Regions from separate parts of the Micromonospora sp. NPDC048930 genome, predicted to be linked through region 4. Evidence: riboswitches for the same ligand, from Rfam matches in the RefSeq annotation. Region 4 holds a riboswitch; each other region holds the start of a gene.

Region 1 (3,199 bases), on a different contig from region 4:
GGCGCCGAGGCCGGGTTGTAGAACCACGCCTTCTGGCCGAGGTACCAGATCGCCGTCCAGTCGCCCTGGACGCCGGCGAGGGCGTACGTCTGACCGGCGGACGCGCGGGCGCCGTGGTCGGAGATGTACATGGTGTCCGGCGTGCCGTTCGGGCGCAGCCCGAGGTCGTTCACCAGCGGCGCGTCCACGCTCGGCGCGGTGCGCAGGATGACCGAGGAGGAACCGCGCAGCGGGCACGGGGCTGCCGGCGGGGTCGGCTTCGGAACGCCCGGCGGCTGCTGGTTGCAGCCGTAGAACGCCGGCTGGTTGGTGGCGTAGTCCGGGTCGATGGTGACCAGGCCGGTGTGCGGCGTGGCGGTGCCCTGGAACGGCGCCTTCATCAGGTCGAAGTAGTGCGACCAGTCCCAGTACGGGCCCGGGTCCCAGTGCATCCCGGCCACGTTTCCGGCGGTGGTGCCGGGGACATTGTCGTGGCCCAGGATGTGCTGCCGGTCCAGCGGGATCTGGAACCGCAGCGCCAGGTGCCGGACCAGCTTGGCGGAGGCCCGGTACATCGCCTCGGTGTACCAGGTGCCGTGGCCGGCGAAGCCCTCGTGCTCGATGCCGATGGACTTGGCGTTGACGTACCAGTTGCCGGCGTGCCAGCCGACGTCCTTGGCCTTGATGTGCTGGGCGACGTAGCCGTCCACCGAGCGCAGCGTGTAGTGCCAGCCCAGGTAGGTCACGGTCTGCACCAGCTTCACGCTCGGGCCGAAGTAGCCCTCGGTGTCGTGGATGATGATGTACTCGATCTTCTGCTGGGCCGGCCGGTTGGCGAGGTCGTAGTTGCCGTAGTCGCCGGCGCCCGGGCCGTACTTCCCGTACGGCGCGGGGATCCACTCGCAGGCCAGGCGGACCGGGCACTCCAGCCCGTCCGGCCGCTCGGCGCGGCGCAGGCCCAGCTTGTGCAGCCCGGACTCGTCCGGCGTCACCGCGGTGGCCGCGAGGGTCACCCGCTGGCCGTCGTCGGTGGTCCGGGCGGCGCCCTGGCCGATCTGGTCGTAGACCTCGTCGGCGAAGGCCGCCGCCGCGTCCTCGGTGTCCGCGCCGGAGTATCGGGCCACCGCCCCGTACCAGGCCGCCGGGTCGCTGTCCGCGCCGACCGGACCACCCAGGTCCTTCTGGTACGACGCGAGCAGCGCCGCGCCGCCCCGGATGTTCGCGGCGGCGTCGGTGCGCAGCGTCTCCACCGGGATGCCGGTGAGCGCGGCGGCGGCGTCGACGGTCTGCAGGGACGCCTGGGGCAGCACGTCGCCGGAGGGCGCGGCGGCGACGGCCGGGTCGAGCGTGAGCGGGCGGGAGTCGTCGCCGCGCGGGTCCTCGTTCTCGTCCACGTGCGAGCTGGACGGGGTCGAGGCGACCTGCTCGGCATCGGTCAGGTGCATCGGCCCGTAGCCGCCGCTGGTGCTGGGCTGGCCCGGGTGGGTGTCCCAGCGGGACTCCAGGTACGAGACGCCCAGCAGGACGCTCTGCGGCACGCCGTACTGGTCGGCCGCGGCGGCGTACTGCTGCTGCCGGTCGGCGGTGTCGGTGGTGGATGGTTCGGCGGCCACCGGGCCGGTGGCGCCGAGGGCGGTGGCTGCCGCGACGGCGGCGGCCAGCAGTATCCGTCTGCCCGACGGCGGGGGTGAGAGGTGCATCAAACCTCCAGACAGGGATGGGGGTCACTGCGCTCCCACCCTCACTCCACGCCCGGCCCGTGGTCAATACCTTTCTGCCCTGTAATACCTGCTGAAGGAAATCTTCACCGGGCCCGCGATCGCGAATTTGCGTACGGAGTGTCACGGCGTCTCGGGTTGCGGATTGATAACGGCGATCTCTACTCTGGTCTGTCGTCGACCGCCAGTTCACCGCCCAGCCCGGGTGGTGACGGTCGGACACCGCCGAGTCGCCTCCGGGCGAGCCGGGGACCCAGGTGCCTGGGGTGAATCCGCAGCCTCTGCGGTAGGGCGGCTCCCTTCCCGCCCGAACCCGTCAGCTAACCCGGTAGGCGGTCGGGAAGAAGGAGTACGGAGCCCGGTGGCACACCATGCCCCGCGGCCACCGTCGGTCCGGTCGCTCGACCGGCTGACGGCTGCGCCGCGTTCACGCTGGTCCCGCTTCACCACCGCCCTCGCCGCCCTGGTCGGCACCGCCGTCATCCTGACCGGCGGCGCCACGGCGGCGCACGCCGATCCGTCCGTCGCCGAGATCGAAGCCCAGATCGACCGGGACTGGAACAAGCTCGAACCGATCATCGAACAGGTCAACGCAACCCGCGAGGACCTCGCCGCGAAGCGCAAGCAGGCCGCGGCGCTGGCCAAGCAGATCGCCCCGCTGCAGGCGAAGGTCGACGAGGCCCTCGGGCAGGTCGGCGGCCTCGCCGCCGACGCGTACAAGGGGAACAGCATCTCCACGGTGAACGCGCTGCTGGGCAGCCGCTCGCCGGGCGAGGTGGTCGACAGCCTCGAACTGCTCGACCGCTTCGCGCACCGCCAGCAGCAGCAGGTGCAGACCGTGGCCGACCTGCGCGACCAACTGGCCGCGAAGAAGAAGCCGCTGGACGAGATGATCGCCAAGCTGGCCCGTACCGAGGCCCAGCTCGCGGCGCAGAAGAAGCAGATCGACGCCGAGATCGCCCGGCTCCAGAAGCTGCGGCTCAAGGTGTACGGCAACGGCGGCGGTGGGCCGCTGCGTCCCGCGCCCTGCCCGGCCGGCTACCCGGGCGGTCCCGGCGGGGTCGCGGCCAAGTTCGCCTGCGCCCAGATCGGCAAGATCTACGTCTGGGGTGCCGCCGGCCCGGACCACTACGACTGCTCCGGCCTGACCATGGCCGCCTGGGCCAAGGCCGGCGTGTCACTGCCGCACAACGCCCGGCAGCAGCACGACGTCACCCGGCGGGTGAGCCGCAGCGAGCTGCAGGTCGGCGACCTGGTCTTCTACTACAGCGACCTGCACCACGTCGCGTTGTACGTCGGTGGCGGCTGGGTGGTGCACGCCTCCCAGTCCGGCAAGCCGATCACGATGAAGCGCGTCGACGACGGCCAGATCAACAGTTACGGCCGTCCGGGCTGACGGTCGGCAGAGGGCTCCCGCGTCGCGGGAGCCCTCTGCGTCCTCGTTCAGCGGGTCGGCCAGACCCGCCAGTTCTGCCAGGACCGGCTCGGGGTGGGGCCGCGCT
Region 2 (3,199 bases), on a different contig from region 4:
CACCGGCCTCGACTGGGACTTCGCGCCCTGCCTCTGCGTCGCCCGCAACGACCGGTGGGGGCGTACCTACGAGTCGTTCGGTGAGACCCCCGACCTGCCGTCCAGCCTGTCCACCCTGGTCACCGGCCTGCAGGGCAACACCCTCGGCGGACCCACCTCGGTGCTCGCCACCGCCAAGCACTACGTCGGCGACGGCGGCACCACCGGCGGCGACGACCAGGGCGACACCCAGCTCAGCGAGGCGGACCTGCGGGCCATCCACCTGCCGCCGTTCCAGGCCGCCGTGCAGCGCGGGGTGGGCGCGGTGATGATCTCCTACAGCAGCTGGAACGGGGTGAAGCTGCACGGCCACCAGTACCTGATCACCACCGTCCTCAAGGGAGAGCTCGGCTTCTCCGGCTTCGTGGTCTCCGACTGGAACGGCATCGACCAGATCGACGGCAACGCCGGCTTCACCGCCGCCGAGGTGAGCACCGCGATCAACGCCGGCATCGACATGGTGATGGTCCCCACCGCCTGGAAGAGCTTCATCAGCACCCTGCGCGCCGAGGTGCAGAACGGGCACGTGTCGATGAGCCGGATCGACGACGCCAACCGGCGTATCCTCACCAAGAAGTTCGAACTCGGGCTCTTCGAGCGCCCGTACACCGACCGGAGCTGGACCGCGACGGTGGGCAGCGCCGCGCACCGGACCCTCGCCCGGCAGGCCGTCCGACAGTCGCAGGTGCTGCTGAAGAACGCCGGCGGCGTGCTGCCGCTGGCGCGGGACAACAACAAGATCTTCGTGGCCGGCAAGAACGCCGACAACATCGGCAACCAGAGCGGCGGGTGGACCATCTCCTGGCAGGGATCCTCGGGGAACATCACCCCCGGCACCACGATCCTGCAGGGCATCCGCGCCGCCGTCGGCCCGACCACCACGGTCACCTACAACCAGCGCGGCACCGGCATCGACGGCACGTACCGGGCCGCGATCGCCGTGGTCGGCGAGACACCGTACGCGGAGGGCCAGGGCGACCGCACCGGCAGCATGAGCCTGGACCGCGAGGACCTGCGGACGATCTCGACGCTGCGCAACGCCGGGGTGCCGGTGATCGTGGTGCTGGTCTCCGGCCGGCCGATGGACATCTCCGCCGAGCTGCCCAAGTGGTCCGCGCTACTGGCCTCCTGGCTGCCCGGCACCGAGGGCGCCGGCGTGGCCGACGTCCTCTTCGGCGGGTACGCGCCCACCGGCAAACTGCCGATGACCTGGATGAACTCGGTCAGCCAGCAGCCCATCAACGCCGGCGACGGGCAGGTCCCGCTCTTCCCGCAGGGCTACGGCCTGACGTACTGAAGGGACGGCGACGGGGGGGCCGGCGTGGACGGTCACTGTGGGTGATGAGCCCGCTGATAGACCACGTCCGGCCCCCGCGCAACCCGGACGGCGACGCCGTCGCCCGGCCGGGTGAAGAACTTCACAAGAAGTGGGCGTTCGTCGCAAACCGTTCCTAACGTCGTAGCCGTTCGCGATCGCGGACACCACGGGCCGGTAACGCCTAATTCCGCCACCGGCCCGGCGGTACCTGACCTCAGGCGGGAGCGGGGGACCCACGTTCCTCGGTGCTCGACACCTCGGGGTGAAGCCGCCATGCGCGGCCGGGCTCCTCGGCCCGAACCCGACAGCTCACCTCGTCGGCGTGGAGGAAACCCACCATGGCAAGTGAACACGTCGCTCGTCACCGACGGACCACGCCGCGTCGCCTCGCCGTCGGGGCGCTCGTCGTCGGCGCCGCCACCGGCGCCGCCGCCATCCTCGGGCCGGCCGCACCGGCCAGCGCCTCCAGCGTCAACTGGGACGCCATCGCCCAGTGCGAGTCCGGCGGCAACTGGCACATCAACACCGGCAACGGCTACTACGGCGGGCTCCAGTTCTCCCGGAGCACCTGGAACGGCTACGGCGGCCAGCAGTACGCCGCCCGTGCCGACCTGGCCAGCCGCGGCGAGCAGATCGCCATCGCGGAGAAGGTCCTCGACGGGCAGGGCATCGGGGCCTGGCCGGTCTGCGGCAAGAAGGCCGGCTCGGCCAAGCACTACTCGTCCAGGCCGGACGGCGGGTCGAAGCGGGCGCACAAGAAGGCCACCAAGGACCGGTCGTACCGGGGTGACCGGCCGGTGACCCGCAAGCACCGCGCCACCACCCCGAGCAGCGGCGGCACCTACGCGGTCAAGCCGGGGGACACCCTGTCCGAGATCGCCGACGCGCACAACCTCGCCGGCGGCTGGCAGGCGCTGTACGAGCGCAACAAGCGCGTGGTCGGCGACGACCCGGGTCTGATCTTCCCGGGCCAGCGGCTGCGCCTGCGCTGACCCGGCACCGGACCGGACCACCAGCAGCCGGTCCACCGCACGACGAACGCCCGGCCGACGCTCCCGGCCGGGCGTTCGTCGCACCCGGGACGGCCGGTTTAGCGCGGTCGCACCCGGGCAAGCGAGGGCATGCCGGTCGCTGTCGACGATCCGCCGCTGCCGACGACCCTCCAGCTGGAGGTCACCTCCGCCTGCAACCTGCGCTGCCTGATGTGCCTGGTCCGGTACCGGCCGCCGGTCAACAAGCTGGCCGGGGCGATGCGCCCCGAGCTGTTCCACCGGGTGGTGGACGACCTGCCCGGGCTGCGCGGCCTCACCCTCCAGGGGCTCGGCGAGCCGCTGCTGTCGCCGTACCTGATGGAGATGATCGCGACGGCGGTGGCGCGGGACATCACCGTCGGGTTCAACACCAACGCCACCCTGCTGACCCGGCGGCGGGCCGCGGAGCTGGTGGCCAGCGGGGTGGGCTGGATGCACGTCTCGCTGGACGGCGCCCGGGCCGAGGCGTACCAGCGGGTGCGCGACGGCGCCGACTTCGACACCGTGGTGGCGAACCTGACCGGCCTGGTCGCGGCGAAGCGGGCGGCGGGCAGCGACACCCCGTGGATCCGGGTGGTCTTCGTCGCCATGCGGGACACCGTCGACGAGCTGCCCGCGCTGGTCCGGCTGCTGGGCCGGATCGGCGTCGACGAGCTGCACGTGCAGAACCTGTCGCACAGCTTCTCCGACGCCGACCCCGCCGGCCGGTACGCCGAGATCCGCGCGTTCACCGCCGACCAGGCGCTCTGGACCGGGGTGGACGCCGACCGGGCCGCCGAGGCGTTCCAGCGGGCGGCGGCCGAGGCCGACC
Region 3 (3,199 bases), on a different contig from region 4:
CTCTTCGCGCTCACGGTGATCGCCGCGCTGGTGCTCTGGCCCCGCGACACCCCGGAGCCGGCCGGCGGCCCGGAACTGCCGCGCTACCACGGCACGGTGACCCGGGTGGTGACCGAGCCCTGCCCGGTGACCCCGGAGACCCCGGAGGGGGGTCCGGGCGGGTCGGCGGGTCCGTGCGGCACGGTCACGGTCGCCGCCGAGCAGGGGCCGGACGCCGGACGCCAGGTCGAGGCGCCGGTCCCGTCCGGACCGGGCGCGCCCCGGGTCGAGGTCGGCGACAAGGTCATCCTGGTCGAGCTGGTGGACCCGGCCGACCCGGCGACGAAGAGCTACAACATCGCCGAGCACCAGCGCGGCACGCCGCTGGTCTGGCTGGCCGCGCTGTTCGCCGTCGCCATCGTGGCGTTCGGCCGCTGGCGCGGGCTGGCCGCGCTGGGCGGCCTGGTCGCGAGCTTCGCGATCCTGCTCGGCTTCGTGCTCCCCGGGATCGGCGCCGGCCAGCCACCGCTGCTGGTGGCGATCGTCGGCGCCGCGCTGATCATGTTCGTGGTGCTCTACCTCACCCACGGGATCACCGCGCAGACCTCGGTGGCGGTCCTCGGCACCCTGGGCAGCCTGGTCCTCACCGGGGTGCTCGGCACGCTGGCCACCGCGGCCACCCACCTCACCGGCTTCGGCAGCGAGGACGCCACCACGCTGTCCATGTTCCAGCGGGACGTCGACCTGCACGGGCTGCTGCTGGCCGGCATCATCATCGGCTCGCTGGGCGTCCTGGACGACGTCACGGTCACCCAGGCGGCCACGGTGACCGAGCTGGCGCAGGCGAACCCCGGCCTGTCGCGGGTGCAGCTCTACCGGGCGGCCACCCGGGTGGGCCGGGCGCACATCGCCTCCACGGTCAACACGATCGTGCTGGCGTACGCGGGGGCGTCGCTGCCGCTGCTGCTCCTGCTGGTGGCCGACTCGCGGCCGGTCAGCCAGATCCTCACCAGCGAGTTCATGGCCCAGGAGATCGTCCGCAGCGCGGTGGCCACGCTGGGGCTGATCGCCGCCGTACCGCTGACCACCGGGCTGGCCGCGGTGGTGACCACCGCCGGCCGGGGCGGTGCCGCCGCGCCGGCCGGCGCGCCGCCGGAGCCGACCACGCCACGCCCGTCGGTCGGGCGGGACGATGCCCTGGCGGCACTCGGCGGGCGGCGCGGGCCGGAGAGGACCACGGAGGCCGCATGGTGACACTCCGCAGCGTGACCACCGGGTTCAAACGCGATGCTGGTCACGCAGGGCCACGACGAAATAGGGCTTCTGGTCGGCTTCCGGACGTAGATCCCCGCCCGGACTCTCAGGTAACCTCGCTGCCGGTTACCGCCGAAGGCGCGCAGCGGCGCCAGCGGTGCCACCGCCCAATCGCCCACGGGCGAGCCGGGGAACCAGGTATCTGGGGTGAATCCGCGCGAGCGGTAGGGGCCGCTTCCGTCCCGAACCCGGCAGCTAACCCGGTCGGCGGTCGACGGAAGGGAACACTGTTGACGGCACCCCTGCGCCGCTGGTTGACACCCGTGGTGGCCGTGTTCGCCGCATGCGCCGTCTTCGCCGGGCCCGCCCCGGCGCTGGCCGCGCCGAACACCCCCACCCCCTCGGGGCACGCGGAGGACGACGATCCGCCGCTGATCAGCGAGGCCATCGCCAACGCGAACCGCAACTTTCTCCAGGCCAAGACCAAGCTGGAGAAGTCGAAGAAGCGCCAGCTCCAACTGGCCCTGGAGGTCCGGGCGGCGCAGCAGGAACTCGACGCGCTGAGCCCGCAGGTCACCGCGATCGCGGCGCAGTCCTACCGGACCGGCCGGCTGGGCGTGATGACCGTGCTGTTGGAGAGCAGATCGCCCGACTCGTTCGTCCGCCGGGTCGCCGTGCTGGACGAGCTGAACATGGTCAACGCGCAGAAACTCGCCGCGGTCAACGCGGCGAAGACCCGCGCCGAGCGGGCCAAGCTCGCCCTCGACGCCGAGGTCCGGGAGCAGCAGAAGCAGACCAACGTGATGGCCCGCGAGAAGGCCGAGACGGAGAAGGCGCTGAAGCTGGTCGGCGGGATGGGTTTCACCGGCGGCCTGGTCTCGGCCACCTCGCCGGTCGCCCGGATCGGTCCCGGCCGGACGGCCGACGGTGACTGGAAGCCCGAGTCGTGCAGCGAGAACGACCCGACCACCTCGGGCTGCGTCACTCCGCGCACGCTGCACGCCTACAAGGAGGTCAGGCGGGCCGGCTTCAACCGCTTCGCGGGCTGCTACCGGCCGGGCGGGCCGTGGGAGCATCCGAAGGGCCGCGCCTGCGACTGGTCGCTGCAGAAGAGCGGCTTCTCCCCCTGGCACAACAACGACATGCGGATGTACGGCAACAACGTCGCCGCCTTCCTCATCCGCAACGCCGACCGGCTGGGCATCTACTACGTGATCTGGAACCGGCAGATCTGGTTCCCGGCGACCGGCTGGAAGTCGTACAGCGGACCCTCCAACCACACCGACCACGTGCACATGTCGCTGCTGTAGCCGACGTACGCCGACAGGGGCCGTCCCGCGTTCGCGGGACGGCCCCTCGTCGTTCGGGCGTGGGTCAGCCGGCCAGGGCGGCGGGCGCCTGGTCCGTGGCCTCGACGGGCAGCGCCGTGGCCGGCGTGCGAGCCGGCACCTCGGCCACCGTCCGCACCTCGCCCGCGCTGAGCCGGTACGACATGCCGACCACCCCGCACCGCCCGGCGGACACCCGCTCGGCGACCACGGCGGAACGGGCCAGCAGGGCCTCCACGGTCTGCGCGATGTGGATGTCGACGATCCCGTCGACGTCCTCGACGCCCTCCCGCGCGGCCCGCAGCAGGCTGGGCGCGACCGCGTCCACCAGCGCGCCGAGATGCCCGGCCGGGGAGGTGCCGGTGCGCACCGACTCGCGGGCGGCCTGCACCGCGCCGCAGGAGTCGTGGCCCAGCACCACGACCAGCGGGGTGCCGAGCACGGTGACCGCGTACTCGACGCTGCCGAGCACCTCGGGGCCGACGGTGTGGCCGGCGGTCCGTACCACGAAGAGGTCACCGAGGCCCCGGTCGAAGATGATCTCGGCGGCGAGCCGGGAGTCGGAGCAGCCGACGATCACCGCGAAGGGGTGCTGGCCGTCGGCGACGGCGGCCCGGTGTCCGGCGTCCTGATTGGGA
Region 4 (3,199 bases):
CCGGCCAGCCCGGAGACCCGCAGGTAGCGGCGGGCCGCCTCGTCCCGGCTGGCGAACCAGGTCACCGGCCGGGCGGCCAGCTCGCGGGCCTTCTCCAGCTCGGCAGGGGACCAGGCGACCTTGATGCCGAGGCCCACCACGGCGTCCACCGGCAGGCGCCGGGTCCGCGCGGCCAGGGCCAGCGCCACCACCCCGCCGAGCGAGTGCCCGAGCAGCACGAGCCGGTCCCGGGGGCCGAGCCGCTCGGCCACCGGGCCCAGCCCCTCCACCACCCGGCGCGCGAGGGCCTCGAAGGAGTAATCCGGCAGCGGCGGCGACCAGCCGTGGCCGGCCAGGTCGGGGGCGAGCCAGCGCCCCGCCCAGCGGCGCTCCAGCAGCGGCGCCCAGGGCAGCCACACCTCACCGGTGGCCCCCATGCCGTGCAACAGCAGCAGATGGCGGGTACCCGTCGCCTCACCCATAGGGCGCAGTGTGCCACCGGACGGACACGACGCGCGAGAGCGGACTGCGGTGGGAGTCGGACAGACGACGACGGGCCCGGCTCGGGAGAGCCGGGCCCGTCGGGGAAGGGGCGATCAGGCGGAGTAGCCGCGGGTGGCCATCCAGTTCGCCAGGTCGATGGTGGTCATCCAGTAGGCGGGGAGCGACGGGTCCGCCGAGTCGGCGATCCGGACGGTCCGGCCGTCGTTCTTGTAGCCGACCACCGCGATGTAGTGGCCGCCGGGGAAGGAGTGCCAGCCGCCGTCGGTGTCGGTCGCGGAGCCGACGATGTTGGCGACCACCCCACGGCCGTCGGTGATGGCCTTGACCACGTCGGCCTGGAGCTGGTCCATCTGTGCGGGGGTGGGGGGGCCGGGGATCATGTGGGTCCGGTACGGGCTGCCCTTGACCATCTGGTTGAGGCCGCGGGTGGTGTCCTCGGCCGAGTTGGTGCCGTTCTCGCCGGCGTTCAGCGGCGCGACCATGGCGTCCTGGGTGGTCTCGACGCCGCTCGCGCTGAGCGCGTTGCGCACGGCGGCCGGGCCGCAGTTCCAGTAGGCGGTCTGCGCCTCGTAGGTGTAGTCGAGGACCTTGGTCGACGGCGGCTTCGGCTTCGCCTTCTTGGTCAGGTCCGGGTCCGCCGTGGCGGTGCTGGCCTTCGCCGTCGGCGACGCGCTCGGCGAGGCGGACGGGGAGGTCGGGGTGGCGATCCGGGCCTCCGCGCGGCTGGCGGCCTCACCGAGGCGGGGGCCCAGCTCGGCGACGGCGGCGGTCTTCTCCTGACGGACCGGCGAGTTGTCGCTGGCGGCGATCGCCGTGCCGACGCCACCGGCCAGCACGAGCGCCGCGGCGGAGCCGGCGACGATCCGGTACGGGTGCTCGGTCACGACGCGCCGCAGCTGACGCTTCATTCGGTGCTTCACGTGTTCCTCCACGGGGGGCCGGAGCGGCACACGCCGGCCCGACGCGCGGAGAGACTCACGCGCGCTGCAGGGCGGGGTGGCCGCGGGGAAGGGAGCGCCCGGCGGGGCCGGGCGGGGGGGGTGCGGGACTCGCTCGCCGTCAGGCGAGCGCCGGCACCGGGGCGCCGTGGAGGCGTGGGGAGGATCGGGGGGTGGTCGGCACGAGGATGGGAACTCCTTCCTTCACCGCCTACCGGGTTAGCTGACGGATTCGGGCGGGAAGTACGCCCTACCGCGGGCCGTGGCTCGCGGATTCACCCCGGTGTTGCACTGGGTCCCCGGTTCGTGAGATCACGATTGAGCGGGTCGGCACGGCGTCGCCACTTGCGATCGAAAACCGCACCGGACGCGCCGACACTACCGGTGGGTACTCCTCCTGCCAAGCACTCCCACCTGCGTAAACCTCGAACATCATTACTCTGACCGGAACAGGTCGTCACTGATGTCACTCAATGGGACGAGCAGTTCTGTCGGAACTGTCGGGCAACAATCGGACATCCGGCGGCGACCGACCCGGAATTGCGGGAGTCGATCGCCCGGGCTGTTCCCGATGACCGTTTCGGGCGAACCGTGACCGGGCTCACCGCATTCGGGTAACAATTTCAGCCGACCCGGGCCGGGCGCCACCGGGCGGCCGGCACGGTGGCACCGGCCGGCACCGGGGCCGGGCGCGCCGTGACCGGCACGGCGGGACGCGGCGCCCCGGCGCCCGGACGCACCGCCATCGCGGCCGCGTACGCCTCGGCGGCCAGGGTCCGGGCCGCCTCGGCGGCCAGTTCGGCGTCCCGCCACGCCCGCTGCTCCCGCTCGGCGGCCGCCCGCCAGCCCGCCCGGCGGTGGTCGCGTACCGCCCGGGCGAGGACGATCTCCTGCTCGGCCGGGTGCCGGCGGGGATCCCAGCCGTTGCGGTGGGCCAGCACGTCGGCGAGCTGCCGCGCGGTCAGGTCGCCCCGCCAGTGCGCCGTCATCGCCGCGTGGTGCAGCCACCGCTCCCGGAGCGCGTACTCGGCCGGGGTGCGGGGCGTACGCGGCGCGGGCAGCACGGCGGCGCCGGCGAGGCGGCGGGCGGCCGCCTCGGCCTCGTCGTACCCCCGCCAGGCCCGGTCGGCCTCGCCCTGGGCGGCCAGCCACTGCTCGCGCCGGCGGCGGGCGTTCTGCGCGGCCCCGGCGGCGGCCACCGCCACCTCGTCGGCGTACCGGCGCAGGTCGGCGAGGCGGGCGGCCTCCTCGGCGGCCGGGTCCGGGGCCACCTCGGCCGGAGTGTCCCGCTCCGGCCGGGCGACCAGCGCGGCGAGGACGCCGAGGGCGAGCAGCAGCAGGGCGGACCAGATGGCGGCGGCCTCGGGGACGGCGGTGAGGAAGTGGTAGAGAAGGGTCTTTTCCATGGTCGGCACCTCACGGGAACGTCGTGGTGGAGGTCCGCACGGCCCGTGGACGCGGGGCGCGACCGGAGTGGGCGCCGCCGGGCCGCCGTCGGGCGGATGCGGGGGTGAGGTTCGGTGGTACGGCGAGACGGGCCGGGCCCGCCCGGCGGTCAGCGGGCGGGCGGGGCCCGGGAGCCGACGGTCGCCGGGGTCAGCCCGACCGGAACAGGCCGCTCCTGGGCCGGGATCACCTCGGCCGACCGCTGCGCTGCCGAGGCCGGCCCGCCGACCGCCAGGAACCCGGCCAACTCCCGGTCCGACCCCCCAGGTCCCAGGATGGAGACATCCGTGGCGCGGGAACCGACCACACCGACTGCCGGGGCACTCGCAGCC

Evidence for each region. A riboswitch is a leader RNA that binds a small molecule or an ion and turns the genes downstream of it on or off. The one in region 4 is predicted to bind cyclic di-AMP.
Region 1: linked by a shared signal. The riboswitch ahead of ACGFI9_RS20635 (NlpC/P60 family protein) and the one ahead of ACGFI9_RS24980 (C39 family peptidase) in region 4 are both predicted to bind cyclic di-AMP.
Region 2: linked by a shared signal. The riboswitch ahead of ACGFI9_RS10470 (transglycosylase family protein) and the one ahead of ACGFI9_RS24980 (C39 family peptidase) in region 4 are both predicted to bind cyclic di-AMP.
Region 3: linked by a shared signal. The riboswitch ahead of ACGFI9_RS07500 (coiled-coil domain-containing protein) and the one ahead of ACGFI9_RS24980 (C39 family peptidase) in region 4 are both predicted to bind cyclic di-AMP.

Annotation. Positions count from the first base shown of each region.
Region 1 covers NZ_JBICUB010000007.1:320,733-323,931, forward strand. The annotation lists gene ACGFI9_RS20630 (N-acetylmuramoyl-L-alanine amidase) at 1-1,679, opposite strand, end outside; cyclic di-AMP (ydaO/yuaA leader) riboswitch at 1,911-2,046, shown strand; gene ACGFI9_RS20635 (NlpC/P60 family protein) at 2,059-3,093, shown strand; gene dcd (dCTP deaminase) at 3,141-3,199, opposite strand, start outside.
Region 2 covers NZ_JBICUB010000003.1:351,984-355,182, reverse strand. The annotation lists gene ACGFI9_RS10475 (glycoside hydrolase family 3 protein) at 1-1,336, shown strand, start outside; cyclic di-AMP (ydaO/yuaA leader) riboswitch at 1,526-1,690, shown strand; gene ACGFI9_RS10470 (transglycosylase family protein) at 1,696-2,349, shown strand; gene ACGFI9_RS10465 (radical SAM/SPASM domain-containing protein) at 2,479-3,199, shown strand, end outside.
Region 3 covers NZ_JBICUB010000002.1:445,304-448,502, forward strand. The annotation lists gene ACGFI9_RS07495 (YibE/F family protein) at 1-1,233, shown strand, start outside; cyclic di-AMP (ydaO/yuaA leader) riboswitch at 1,388-1,518, shown strand; gene ACGFI9_RS07500 (coiled-coil domain-containing protein) at 1,524-2,543, shown strand; gene ACGFI9_RS07505 (carbonic anhydrase) at 2,608-3,199, opposite strand, start outside.
Region 4 covers NZ_JBICUB010000010.1:109,300-112,498, reverse strand. The annotation lists gene ACGFI9_RS24985 (alpha/beta fold hydrolase) at 1-461, opposite strand, end outside; gene ACGFI9_RS24980 (C39 family peptidase) at 576-1,415, opposite strand; cyclic di-AMP (ydaO/yuaA leader) riboswitch at 1,615-1,756, opposite strand; gene ACGFI9_RS24975 (hypothetical protein) at 2,045-2,827, opposite strand; gene ACGFI9_RS24970 (hypothetical protein) at 2,977-3,199, opposite strand, start outside.